3 regions of the Cellulomonas sp. ICMP 17802 genome follow, and region 1 is predicted to be linked to each of the others. Evidence: predicted binding sites of a transcription regulator. Region 1 holds the regulator's gene; each other region holds the start of a gene.

The links. Region 1 encodes LexA, which represses DNA repair genes until DNA is damaged. Its sites were predicted from a motif close to TCGAACANNTGTTCGA; they were not measured.
Region 2: AB5970_RS04660 (DUF222 domain-containing protein) is a predicted target of LexA. The motif match lies at 2,357-2,372, and genes of this name have one in related genera.
Region 3: uvrA (excinuclease ABC subunit UvrA) is a predicted target of LexA. The motif match lies at 2,524-2,539, and genes of this name have one in related genera.

The regions. Positions count from the first base shown of each region.
Region 1 is NZ_JBGFQZ010000030.1:33,120-37,582, forward strand. Features, by position in the region: gene AB5970_RS16485 (S9 family peptidase) at 1-57, opposite strand, end outside; gene nrdR (transcriptional regulator NrdR) at 101-637, opposite strand; gene AB5970_RS16495 (LysM peptidoglycan-binding domain-containing protein) at 851-1,285, opposite strand; gene lexA (transcriptional repressor LexA) at 1,605-2,357, shown strand; gene AB5970_RS16505 (L-lactate dehydrogenase) at 2,424-3,422, opposite strand; gene AB5970_RS16510 (ATP-dependent DNA helicase) at 3,432-4,463, opposite strand, start outside.
Region 2 is NZ_JBGFQZ010000002.1:220,129-224,591, forward strand. Features, by position in the region: gene AB5970_RS04655 (DMT family transporter) at 1-473, opposite strand, end outside; gene AB5970_RS04660 (DUF222 domain-containing protein) at 766-2,178, opposite strand; gene purS (phosphoribosylformylglycinamidine synthase subunit PurS) at 2,620-2,889, shown strand; gene purQ (phosphoribosylformylglycinamidine synthase subunit PurQ) at 2,886-3,581, shown strand; gene AB5970_RS04675 (GNAT family N-acetyltransferase) at 3,584-4,463, shown strand, end outside.
Region 3 is NZ_JBGFQZ010000011.1:77,177-81,639, forward strand. Features, by position in the region: gene AB5970_RS10995 (AMP-binding protein) at 1-2, shown strand, start outside; gene AB5970_RS11000 (MBL fold metallo-hydrolase) at 6-644, opposite strand; gene AB5970_RS11005 (glycoside hydrolase family 15 protein) at 641-2,464, opposite strand; gene uvrA (excinuclease ABC subunit UvrA) at 2,570-4,463, shown strand, end outside.

The DNA.
Region 1 (4,463 bases):
GGGCAGGACGGCGGGCGCGCCGGGGACGTGGAGGAGCTCGAGGTCGGTAGGAAGCACCCGACGAACCTACGTGCTGTCGCCGCGCGACGCCCAACCCGTATCAGCTGGTGCGAGCGCCCTCGTCGGCGGGCTCCGCGACTGCCTCGGCGCCCTCGTGGGCGGCGCCGTCGTCGTCGGCGTCGCCGTCGTCCTCGCGCTCCGCCCGCAGGACCGTGATCGCCGCCTCGAAGTCCTCGAGCGAGTCGAAGGCCTGGTAGACGCTGGCGAAGCGCAGGTAGGCGACCTCGTCGAGCTCGCGCAGGGGCCCCAGGATGGCGAGGCCGATCTCGTAGGCGTCGATCTCCGCCGAGCCCGCGCCGCGCAGCGTCTCCTCGACCTTCTGCGCCAGGAGCGCGAGGTCGTCCTCGCTGACCGGCCGTCCCTGGCACGCCTTGCGCACGCCGCCCGCGATCTTCTCGCGGCTGAACGGCTCGGTGGCACCGGAGCGCTTGACGACCGAGAGGCTCGCGGTCTCCACCGTGGTGAAGCGCCGGTTGCAGTGCGGGCACTGGCGGCGACGCCGGATGGTCGACCCGTCGTCCGAGGTGCGCGAGTCCACGACCCGCGAGTCCGGGTGACGGCAGAACGGACAGTGCACCGTGATCCCCTTCGAGCTGGCGCGCCGGGCCGGGACGTCGACCCGCGGCGGTGGCGTCTCGAGAACGCCTCCGTGACGCTAGGCCACGCCCCCCAGCGGTGCAAGGCCCCTCGCCGTGGGCGAACGACCAGCCCGAACCTCGCACGACGGGCCGCCCGGCCAACACCACCGCGAGCCGTGCTCACCCGCGGTCGGGGTCCACCCTCGCCGGCACTACCCGGCCGGCACCACGATGACCTGCCCGGCCATCAGGCCGGAGTCGGGGAGCTCGTTCAGGCGCACGAGGTCGAACACCACGTCCCGGACGTCGTCGGACGGCCCGGCGACGGTCTCCGCGATCTGCCACATCGTCTCCCCCGGCTGGACCACGTGCCGCACGACCTCCTGCGCACCGGCCGGGCCGTCGGCGGCGGCGCGGCTGCCGAGCAGCGTGACGAGCGCGACGAGGCTCGCGGCGAGGACCCAGAGCACGACGCGACCCCGGGTGGTGAGCCGCAGGTGCGCGCTCGCCGCCGGACGCGCCTCGGCCCGGCGGTCGGCGACCGACCCCGCGCCGACCGCGCGCAGGCCCTCAGCTCGGCGGCCCACCGTCCGGGCGCTCGAGGTCGAGATCCTCGGCATCGCCGGTCCCATCACCATCGCGCTCATCACGTCTCTCGTTCCTGCTCGGCCCGGTGGCCCGGGGTGGTGCTGATCGTCGAACGCCTGTTCGTCGAACGTCTGTACGATGTCTACCAGCATCCACCGACACTGTCGAGACACGATCGAACAGATGTTTGATCTTCGGTCCCGACATCCCTAGGCTGGCGATGCAGGCAAAGCGCACCACGAGCCACTGACACGACCGCGGGCAGCACCCGTCGGCGCAGGTCAGGGGCCTGTGGGACGGGGAGCTCGAGCAGCAGAGCAGCAGCAGTGCCGTGGCGGATCAGGCCGAGAGGCGGCCGCCGGACCGAGGAGGAGCGCAGTGACGGACTCACGGGACACGTCCCAGCCCGAGAAGGACCTGGCGACGGTCCACGCGCTGCCGGACGGCGCGCCGGGCCCGGACGGCCTCACGGCGCGCCAGCGGCTCGTGCTCGACACCATCCGGTCGTCCGTCGAGTCCCGCGGCTACCCGCCGAGCATGCGCGAGATCGGCGAGGCCGTCGGCCTCACCAGCCCGTCGAGCGTCAAGCACCAGCTCACCGCGCTCGAGCGCAAGGGCTACCTGCGGCGCGACCCCAACCGCCCGCGGGCCATCGAGGTCGTGCACGCGGACGACTCGCGCGGCGTGGGCACCTGGACCGCCCCGGACGGCAGCCGGTCGAGCTTCCCCGACCAGGCGGACGGCGAGCGCATGCCGGCGCCGTCGTACGTGCCGGTCGTCGGCAGGATCGCGGCGGGCGGGCCGATCCTCGCGGAGCAGGTGGTCGAGGACGTGTTCCCGCTCCCCCGCCAGCTCGTGGGCGACGGCGACCTCTTCCTGCTCAAGGTCAGCGGCGACTCCATGATCGACGCGGCGATCTGCGACGGCGACTGGGTCGTGGTCCGTCGCCAGCCGGTGGCGGAGAACGGCGAGATCGTGGCGGCCATGATCGACGGCGAGGCGACGGTCAAGACGCTCAAGCGCATCGACGGCCACGTGTGGCTGATGCCGCACAACCCGGCGTACTCGCCCATCCCCGGCGACGAGTCCACGGTCCTCGGCCGCGTCGTCAGCGTGCTGCGCAGCCTCTGACGCCTGCGGACGCACCGCGGGGGACGCCGGACGGCACCGGACACGGTGCCGTCCGGCGCGCCGGGCTCAGAACCCGAACTGCCGCGCCACCGAGCGCACGGCGTCCGCGGAGCTCCGCAGGCCGGCCAGCTCGTCGTCCGAGAGGGGCACGGGCAGCCGCTTGCCGACGCCGAGCGCCCCGACGATCGCCGGGACGGAGAGGCAGACGTCGCTGATCCCGTAGTAGTCGTCCAGCAGCGACGAGACGGGCAGCACCCGGCCCTCGTCCTTGAGCACGGCCTCGATGATGCGGGAACCCGCCAGGGCCACCGCGTAGTTGGTCGCCCCCTTGCCCTCGATGATCCGGTACGCGGAGCCGACCACCTCGGCGGCGATGTGCTCGCGCACCTCGGGGGTGAACGACGAGCCGCCCGGGCCGGTCCACTCGAGCAGCGGGACCGAGCCGATGCTCGCGGAGCCCCACAGCGGCAGCTCGGTGTCGCCGTGCTCCCCCGCGATGTACGCGTGCACGTTCTGCACCGCGACACCCGTGTGCTGCGCGATGAGGTACCGCAGGCGCGACGAGTCGAGCACCGTGCCGGACCCGAACAGCTGGGTGGGCGGCAGGCCCGAGATCTGCAGGGCGGCGTAGGTGACGACGTCGACCGGGTTGGTCACCATGACGTACACCGCGTCGGGCGCGACGTCGACGAGCGCCGGGAGCACCTTGCGGACCAGGCCGATCGTGGCCTCCGCGAGGTCGAGCCGGGACTGCCCGGGCTTCTGCTTGGCGCCCGCCGTGAACATCACGATGTCCGCGTCGGCGCACACGGCGATGTCGTCGGACCCCACCACCTGGGCCATGGGCATGAACTGGATGCCGTGCCCGAGGTCGAGCGCCTCGGCCTCGACCTTGGCGGCGTTGATGTCGAACAGCGCCACCGAGCGCGCCGCCCCCCGCATGAGCGCGGCGTAGGCCATGGTCGACCCGACGGCCCCGGCACCCACGATCGCGAGCTTCGACGTGCGACGGGCGGTCCGCGACGGGGCCAGGCCCACGTCCTCCATGTCCAGGCTCTCGGTCATTCCTGGAGGCTATCCGGCCGCAGCGAGCCGCCGCAGCGCCGAGACGGCGACGGCGCGGTCGGTGGTGCGCCAGAAGTCGGGCAGCGACCGCGTGAGGAAGCTGCCGTAGCCGGCGGTCGCGAGCCGGGGGTCGAGCACCGCGACGACGCCCCGGTCCTCGCTGGTCCGGATCAGGCGGCCGGCGCCCTGGGCCAGCAGCAGGGCGGCGTGCGTGGCGGAGACCGCGAGGAAGCCGTTGCCGCCGGCCGCCTCGATCGCGTCCGACCGCGCGGAGCTGACGGGGTCGTCGGGCCGCGGGAACGGGATGCGGTCGATGAGCACCAGCCGGCAGGTCGCACCCGGCACGTCGACGCCCTGCCAGAGCGACAGGGTGCCGAAGAGGCACGTGGGCTCGTCGGCGATGAACTGCGAGACCAGCGTGGGCAGCTGGTCGTCGCCCTGCACCAGGATCGGCACGTCGAGCCGCTCGCGCATGGCGGCCGCGGCGGCGTTGGCGGCACGCCGCGACGAGAACAGCCCGAGCGTGCGCCCGCCCGCGGCGGTGACCAGCTCGGCGATCTCGTCGAGCTGCGCGTCGGTCGCGGGCTCGCGGCCGGGCTTGGGCAGGTGCCGCGCCAGGTAGAGGATCCCCTGCCTGGGGTAGTCGAAGGGGCTGCCGACGTCGAGCCCGTGCCACGGCTGACCGCTGGGGGCCGGCGTCTGCTCCCCGCCCAGCGAGGTCGGTCCCACGGGCTCCGCGTCCGGGCGCACCTCGAGGCCGACCGCGCGCGCGATCGGGTCGAACGAGCCGCCCAGCTCGAGCGTGGCCGATGTGAGCACGCCGGACCGACCCGACAGCAGGTGGGTGCGGATGAGCCCGTTGACGGCCAGCGGGGCCGCGTACAGGCGCGTGAGCATGCCGCCGCGGCGGTCTTCGCTGCGCGAGCACCACAGGACCGTGTGCCGGTTGTCGTCGGGGTCGGCGGCCATCCGGTCGGCCACCTCGTGCAGCGCGAGCATGGTCGCCTGCGCCATCTTGCGACCGCCCTCGGGCGGCGCGTT
Region 2 (4,463 bases), on a different contig from region 1:
AACCCGCCGGCCAGGTCGATCGCACCCGAGTCCCACACGCCGAGCAGCACCGCGATGCCGCCGAACCCGATCACCAGCCCGCCCACCTGCACGCGGTCCGGGCGCTCGGCGGGCAGCAGGAGCGCGACGAACACCGCCGTGAACAGGGGAGTCGTGGCGTTCACCAGCCCCGCGAGCACGGAGCTGACCCGCTGCTCGGCCAGCGCGAACAGCACGAACGGGATCGCCGTCATCACCGCGCCGACCACCACGAAGTCGCCGATCCGACGGCGCTCGACCCGCACCCGCTCGCGCCGGACCAGCAGGATCAGCGCCAGCATGGCGAACCCGACGACGATCCGCCCGAACGCCACCTGCGTGGGTGCGAACGTCTGCAGCGCCGTGGCGATGAAGAGGAAGCTGCACCCCCACAGCCCGGCGAGCAGGAGGTACGGGCCGATCCAGCCGCGCGTCGAGGGGGCTGCAGAGCTCATGCGCGCATCATCTCCCGGCCCACCGACACTCCGGACCGCGCACCGGGACAGGGGCTGAAACTGCTCGGAATCTGGCGGTCCCGATGGGATCGGTTGGGAGCCGGTCGCGCCGCCGAGGAGATCGAGCGCCGTGGCGGCGGACCCGACGCGACACCGAGCCGGGCGGACGGCGTGGCAGGCCACCTATACCCGGCCGCCGTTGGGTCGGCGCCGGGCGGCTGTCGTCCCCGAGGAGAGGGCAGGCGAGGGCGGACGCTCCTGTCGGCGGAGCGTCCGCGCTGGCTGGTGGGTGTCAGAAGGGTGGGTGGCCGGGGTGGGGTGGGGGTGGTCGGTGGTGCAGGGCGTGGTCGGGGATCAGGACGGGGGTGGGGTGGCGGGCGTAGGTCAGGCCGTGTCGGTCGGTCCAGGTGGAGACCCCGGTGGTGGGGTTGTAGGTGACCTGCCACCAGCGTTTGGTCTTGGCCTGGTGGTGGTGCTTGCACAGCGCGTGCAGGTTCGCCGCACAGGTCTGCGGCTCGTGCGCGTCGTCCTGACCGGGTGCCTGCGAGTCGGTGGACCGGTTGCCTGCGGGGGCTGCTTGGTCGGTGCCGGCGGATGACCGGTGGTGGTCGTAGGGGGTGCGGTGGTCGATCTCGCAGCGAGTGGCGGGTTGGCGGCAGCCGGGGAAGGTGCAGGTCACGTCCCGGGCGATGATGGTGCGGGTCAGGTCGGCGCCGGGTCGGTAGGTGCGGGAGTCGACGGCGCAGGCTTGCCCGGTGGGGTCGGTCAGGATGCGTCGCCAGGTGGCGTCCTGGGCCAGCTCGCGGGCGAGCTGGGCCGGGATCGGCCCGTACGAGCCCAAGTACCCGGGCTGGTTGTCCAGCCCGGCCAGGGTGGACGCGGCCACGGTGACCTGCAGGGCGGCCCGTTGCCCGTGCCGGCGGGGTAGCGCGGTGCCGTCCGGGGTGGCCTGCCGATCCAGGAGGCCGGTGAAGACGTCCGCGAACGCGTCCGCGCGCCGCTGGTCGACCGTGCGGGTGTCCCCGTCCACGCCAGCGTTGCCGGCCAGGGCGTCGATCGCGGTGAACGCCGCGGTGGCCTCCGCCGCCGGCAGGTAGGCGATCAGCCGCGCCATCGCGTCCGGGGCCGGGTCCAGGAACACCCCGCGCCGGTCCCGGGCGGCCACCCGCTGCTTGTCGCCCGCGTCCGGGTCGGCGGCCAGGACCATGGCGCGCACGTGCCGGGCCAGCTGTGGGGCGGTCAGGTCACCGGCACGCTGCACGGCGTCGTGGATCACCGCGTCCCGCACCGCGCTGCCCAGGGTGGTGCCGGCCTGGGCCTCGGTCAGGATCACGTCGATCTTGCGCGCCTCGATGCCCCCGGCCGCCCACGCGTCGGCCAGCACGAGATGGGTGGCGGTGGCGTCGGCGCGCAGCACCAGGTCCTGGGCCAGCCGGCGGGTGCACACCAGGGCGCACGCGACCTCATCGGCCACCCGACCCAACGGATCCATCGGCGTGCGCGCCACCAGCTCGCGTACCCACCCCGCCTGGGCCGCTTGGGCCATCGCGATCACTTGCTGCCACGCCGCCACCCCATGCACCAACGCCGCCCCCGAGACCTCCGCGACCGGCACCGAGGCCAGCATGGCGACCAGATCCGCCAGGTCCACCGGCAGCGGGAACCCCTCCACCGCACCCAGGTCCACCACCGCTGCACCGGGCATCGGCTCGGGCGCCGCACCCGGACGCGCACCACGACCCGAATCCGCCCACACCAGCGCAGGCGAGGTGACGGGTGGACGAGCAGGGCAGTCCACGGCGAGGTCATCGACCTGCGGACGCTCCAGCACCGCCGTCACCCCGACCACCTCCCTCTGCACCCGCAGAAGCCCGAACCGGCTATCGAACAAGTGTACGACTGACCACTGACATTCAACGCGAATCGGTGCATCTGTGGATGCGCGGCTCGATGGCAAACGAAACGACGCTCGCTAGCGTCGCCGCCCCGAGCCGCCCCGAGCCGCCCCGAGCCAGCCACCGACCGACGTGCCGGCACGCCCTCGTCGCCCAGCGCCCACCGACTGAACGCCTGCGCAGAAGCCGGCGACGCACTCGCTAGAATCGCCGCGACCCCCCACCGCCGCGCGAACACCTGGAGCCCTTTCGTGGGACGAGTCGTCGTCGATGTCATGCCGAAGCCCGAGATCCTCGACCCGCAGGGCAAGGCCGTCGCCGGCGCCCTGCCGCGGCTCGGCTTCGGCCAGTTCGCGTCCGTCCGCCAGGGCAAGCGGTTCGAGCTCGAGGTCGACGGGCCGGTGACCGAGGAGATCCTCGCGGCGGCCCGCGCGGCCGGCGAGCACGTGCTGTCCAACCCGGTGATCGAGGACGTCGTCGCGGTCTACGAGGACACCGACGTGCAGGACGCGCAGGCATGACCCGCATCGGCGTCGTCACCTTCCCCGGCACGCTGGACGACCGGGACGCCGCGCGCGCGGTCCGGCTCGCGGGCGCGGAGGCCGTGAGCCTCTGGCACGGCGACGCCGACCTGCACGGGGTCGACGCGGTGGTGCTCCCGGGCGGCTTCTCCTACGGCGACTACCTGCGTGCGGGTGCCATCAGCCGGTTCGCGCCGGTGATGGGCGAGATCGTCGACGCCGCGCACAAGGGCCTCCCGGTCCTGGGCATCTGCAACGGCTTCCAGGTGCTCACCGAGGCGCACCTGCTGCCGGGCTCGATGATCAAGAACGACCACCTCCACTTCGTGTGCCGCGAGCAGGTCCTGTCGGTCGACAACGTCGACACCGCCTGGACCCGCGACTACACGGCGGGCGAGCACATCACGATCCCGCTGAAGAACCAGGACGGCCAGTACGTCGCGGACGAGCGCACGCTCGACGAGCTCGAGGGCGAGGGCCGCGTGGTCTTCCGCTACCAGGGCTGGAACCCGAACGGCTCGCGCCGCGGCATCGCGGGCATCTCGAACGCGGCGGGCAACGTGGTCGGCCTGATGCCGCACCCCGAGCACGCGGTCGAGGCCGGCTTCGGCCCGGACGGCGCCAAGGGCCCCCGCACGGGCACGGACGGCCTGCGGTTCTTCACGTCGGTGCTCAAGGCCCTCGTCGGCTGACCGTGCTGGAGATCGTCGACTGGGACCACCCCGACGCGGTCCGGCTGCGCGCCGCGCAGCAGGCCGAGCTGAAGGACCTCTACGGCGAGGACGACATCGGCCACGCGATGACGGGGGAGACCATCCTCGCGATGGTGCTGCTGCGCGTCGACGGCGACGCCGTGGCCTGCGGAGCGATCCGCGACGCCTCCGACGAGGACGGTCTGGGTCCCGACGTCGGCGAGCTCAAGCGCATGTTCGTGCTCCCGGCGGCGCGCGGCCGGGGGTACTCCCGCGTGGTGCTGACCGAGCTCGAGCGCCTCGCGCGGGGCCGCGGCCTGCGCCGGCTCGTCCTGGAGACGGGCGTCCTGCAGGTGCAGGCGATCGGCCTGTACCTGTCCGCGGGCTACCACTCGATGGACAACTTCGGCGAGTACGCCACCGAGACGTCGTCGCGCTGCTTCACCAAGGACCTGCACCAGCAGCCGCGGGAACGGCGCACCGCCCCCCGGCCCCCGATCGAGCTGGCGCGCGTCCCGTGGGAGCACCCGGACGCGACCGCGCTGCGCAAGGAGATGTTCGCCGACGGCGCCGTCCGCTACCCGGAGTTCCCGGCGCCCGAGTCGTACGAGCGCTACGACGCCGAAACGGGCGTCGGCATGCTGTCCACGGTCGTCGCGCGCATCGACGGGCACGCGGTGGGCTGCGCCTCGCTGCGGGCCACCGGCGACGGGTTCCCCGCGGGCTCCGGCGAGCTCAAGAAGGTCTGGGTGGCCGACGAGGCCCGCGGCACCGGCGTCGCGCGCGCCCTGCTCGCCGCGATCGAGGACGACGCCCGCGCCCACGGCCTGACCAGCGTCGTGCTGCAGACCGGGATCCGGCAGCCCGAGGCCGTCACGCTCT
Region 3 (4,463 bases), on a different contig from region 1:
GACCCTCACCAGCCCCGGGCACGCCACTCGGCCAGGTGCGGGCGCTCGGCGCCGAGGGTCGTGCCGCGGCCGTGGCCCGGGTACACGCGGGTGTCGTCGCCGAACCGGTCGAACAGCCGGGCCGAGACGTCGTCGAACAGCCGGGTGAACGCCTCGGGGCTCTGCGTGGCGCCGACGCCCCCGGGGAACAGCGAGTCGCCGGTGAACAGGTGCACCCGGCCGCCGGGCTCCGTGTAGGCGAGCGCGACGGACCCGGGGGTGTGCCCGCGCAGGCCGATGACGTCCAGCACGAGCTCACCGAGCGCGAGCCTGTCCCCGTCGTGCAGGCGCCGCCGGATCCGGATGTCGGTCGCCTCCGTGATCGCCTCGGCGTCGTCGGCGCCCGCGGCCGCGGTCGCCCCGGTGACGGCGACCACCGAGGCCAGCGCGCGGAGGTGGTCGGGGTGCCGGTGGGTCGTGACGACCGCGTCGAGGCGACCCGTGCCCTCCTGGACGAGGGCGAGCAGCCGGTCCGGGTCGTCAGCGGCGTCGACCAGCAGCTGCGACCCGTCGGCGCGGCACGTCAGCAGGTAGGCGTTGTTGTCCATCGGGCCCACGGCGACCTGGCGGATCTCGAGCTCGTCGAGGACCTGCGTCTCCGTCATCGGCGGGCCCTCTCGAGCGCCAGGTCGTGGCTGTGCACCGCACGCACGAGGGCCAGGTGGGAGAGCGCCTGCGGCAGGTTGCCCGCCATCCGCCGGCCGACGGGGTCGTACTGCTCCGCCAGCAGGCCGACGTCGTTGGCCAGCCCGACCAGGATGTCGAGCACCTTGGTCGACGCGTCCACCTCGTCCGCGCGCGCGAGGGCGTCGGCCAGCCAGAAGGAGCAGGCCAGGAACGCGTGCTCGTCGCCGGCGACGCCGTCGTCGGTGTGCTCCGTGCGGTAGCGGCGCAGCAGCCCGGGGGAGACCTCCAGCTCGGCGCGGATCGTGGCGAGGGTCGCGACGATCCGCGGGTCGTCCGCCGGCAGGAAGCCGACCTGCGTCATCTGCAGCAGGGCGGCATCGGTGTGCGCGGCGCCGTAGGACTGCACGAACGTCCCCCGCTCGGCGTCCCACGCGTGCGCCAGGACGTCCGCGTGGATGGCGTCGCGCTCGTCGCGCCACCGGTCGAGCGGTGCGTCGAAGCCGTGCTTCTCGACGGCCCGGACCGCGCGGTCGACCGCCGCCCAGGACATGACCTTCGAGTGCGTGAAGTGCCGCGGGTCGCCGCGCACCTCCCAGATCCCGCGGTCGGGCTCCCGCCACCGGGTCAGCAGGTGGTCGACGAGGCGCCGCTGCAGGGACCACGTGTCGGCGGTCTCCTCGAGCCCCGCGTCGCGCGCCATCTCGAGCGCGCACATGACCTCGCCGAGGACGTCGTTCTGCACCTGGCCGACCGCGGCGTTGCCCACCCGGACCGGACGCGAGCCCGCGTAGCCGGCGAGGTGGTCGAGCTCGCGCTCGGGCAGGTCTCGGCCGCCGTCCACCCGGTACATGATCTGCAGGTCCGCGGGGTTCCCGGCGACCGCCCGCAGCAGCCAGTCGCGCCACTGCGTCGCCTCGTCCGAGTACCCGTGCTCCAGCAGCGCCTCGAGGGTCATGGCGGCGTCGCGCAGCCAGCTGAAGCGGTAGTCCCAGTTGCGCTCACCCCCGAAGTCCTCGGGCAGCGACGTCGTGGCGGCGGCGACGATGCCGCCCGTCTCGGAGTCCGTGAGCAGGCGCAGCACGAGCAGCGAGCGCACGACGGCCGCGCGGTACGAGCCGTCGTACGCGCAGCTGCGCGCCCACAGCCCCCACTCGATGCGCGTGACGTCCAGGCGGTCCTCGATGGTCAGGCGGGGCGGGACCGGGTCCCAGGAGCGCGTCCACGTGAGCGCCAGCTCGACCGACTCGCCCGCGTGCAGCGTGAAGCGGTCCGCGTGCCGCCTGCCGTCCGGCGAGGGCAGCCGGTCGCCGCGCAGCACCAGCGAGTCGGGCCCCGCGATCGCCCGGATCGCGTCGTCGCCCGCGGCGTCCGTGAGGCGGTGCACCCACGGCTCGACCCGGCCGTACCCGAACCGCACGACCCACTCGTGCTCGACCTCGACCGAGCCGTCCGTGCACACCAGGCGCCGCACCAGGTCGGAGCGACCGTCGCCCAGCGGCATCGTCTCCTGCGCCACGGCCGTGCCCGTCGCGGTCACGTAGGTGGTCTCCAGGACGAACGAGTCGTCCAGGTACCGGCGCGTCACGGCCGTGGCGTCGCGGACCGTGAGCAGCCACCGGCCGTTGTCCGGGGTGCCGAGCAGGCGCGCGAACGACGCGGCCGAGTCGAAGGCGGGCAGGCACATCCAGTCGATCGAGCCGCGGCGCGAGACGAGCGCGGCGGTCTTCCCGTCGCCGAGCACGGCGTAGTCCTCGATCGGCACCAGCGGGGGGTCGACGGCGGCGTCGGGTCTGTCCACGAGCCGAGCATCGCACGGCGGGACGGTCGCACGCCGGGCGGGCTGTGCGTTCGCTCACGTCGAACAGATGTGCGATTGTCGGTGGCGCCACGTAGACTCCCCGCCGTGAACGAACGACTGGTGGTGCAGGGCGCCCGCGAGCACAACCTTCGGAACGTCGACCTCGATCTGCCGCGCGACAAGCTCATCGTCTTCACCGGGCTGTCGGGGTCGGGGAAGTCGTCCTTGGCGTTCGACACGATCTTCGCGGAGGGGCAGCGCCGGTACGTCGAGTCGCTGTCGGCGTACGCGCGCCAGTTCCTCGGGCAGATGGACAAGCCCGACGTCGACTTCATCGAGGGCCTCTCGCCCGCGGTGTCGATCGACCAGAAGTCGACCAACCGCAACCCGCGCTCGACGGTCGGCACCATCACCGAGGTCTACGACTACCTGCGCCTGCTGTACGCGCGCGCCGGGACGCAGTACTGCCCGGTCTGCGGCGAGCGCGTGACGGCCCAGACGCCGCAGCAGATCGTGGACCGCCTGCTCGAGCTGCCCGAGGGCACGCGCTACCAGGTGCTCGCGCCGGTGGTCCGCGGCCGCAAGGGCGAGTACGCGGACCTGTTCAAGGAGCTGCAGGGCAAGGGGTTCGCGCGCGCCCGCGTCGACGGCGAGGTCGTGCAGCTGACCGACCCGCCCACGCTCGAGAAGAAGCTCAAGCACGACATCGAGGTGGTCATCGACCGCCTCGTGTCGCGCGAGGGCGTGCAGCGCCGGCTGACCGACTCGGTCGAGACCGCGCTCGGCCTCGCCGGCGGCCTGCTGGTGGTCGAGCTGGTCGACGCGGACATCGACGACCTCAACCGTGAGCGCCGGTTCTCCGAGCACCGCGCCTGCCCCAACGACCACGTGCTGGCTCTCGACGAGATCGAGCCCCGGACCTTCTCGTTCAACGCGCCGTACGGTGCGTGCCCGGAGTGCACCGGCATCGGCTCCCGGCTCGAGGTGGACCCCGACCTGGTCATCCCGGACGAGGACCTGTCCCTCGACGACGGCGCGGTCGCCCCGTGGTCGCAGATCTCCAGCGAGTACTTCGCCCGCGTGCTCAGCGCGCTCGCCGCGGACATGGGCTTCTCCACGTCGGTGCCGTGGCGCGCCCTGCCGCAGCGGGCCAAGGACGCGGTCCTGCACGGTCAGAACCACGAGGTCAAGGTCCGGTACAAGAACCGCTGGGGCCGCGAGCGGCAGTACTCGACGGGCTTTGAGGGCGTCATCACGTTCCTCGAGCGCCGGCACAACGAGACGGACTCGGACTGGAGCAAGGAGAAGTACGAGGCCTTCATGCGCGAGGTCCCGTGCCCGGTCTGCGAGGGCGCGCGGCTCAAGCCCGAGGTGCTCGCGGTCCGCGTGGGCGGCAAGTCGATCGCCGAGGTGTGCGCCCTGCCCATCCGCGAGGCGCGGGGCTTCCTCGACGCCCTCGAGCTGGGCGAGCGCGAGCGCGCGATCGCCACGCAGGTGCTCAAGGAGATCCAGGCGCGGCTCGGGTTCCTGCTCGACGTCGGCCTCGACTACCTGTCGCTGACCCGCCCGGCGGCGACGCTGTCCGGCGGCGAGGCGCAGCGCATCCGGCTGGCGACGCAGATCGGCTCCGGCCTGGTCGGCGTGCTCTACGTGCTCGACGAGCCGAGCATCGGCCTGCACCAGCGCGACAACCGCCGGCTGATCGACACGCTGACCCGCCTGCGTGACCTGGGCAACACGCTGATCGTCGTCGAGCACGACGAGGACACCATCCGCACGGCGGACTGGATCGTCGACATCGGCCCCGGGGCCGGCGAGCACGGCGGGCGGGTCGTCCACTCGGGCGACCTGGCCGGCCTGCTGTCGTCCGCGGAGTCGGTGACGGGTGCCTACCTGTCCGGTCGCCGGAGCATCCCGATGCCGAACGTGCGGCGGCCCACGGACAAGAAGCGCGAGCTCACGGTGGTCGGCGCGCGCGAGCACAACCTGCAGGGCATCG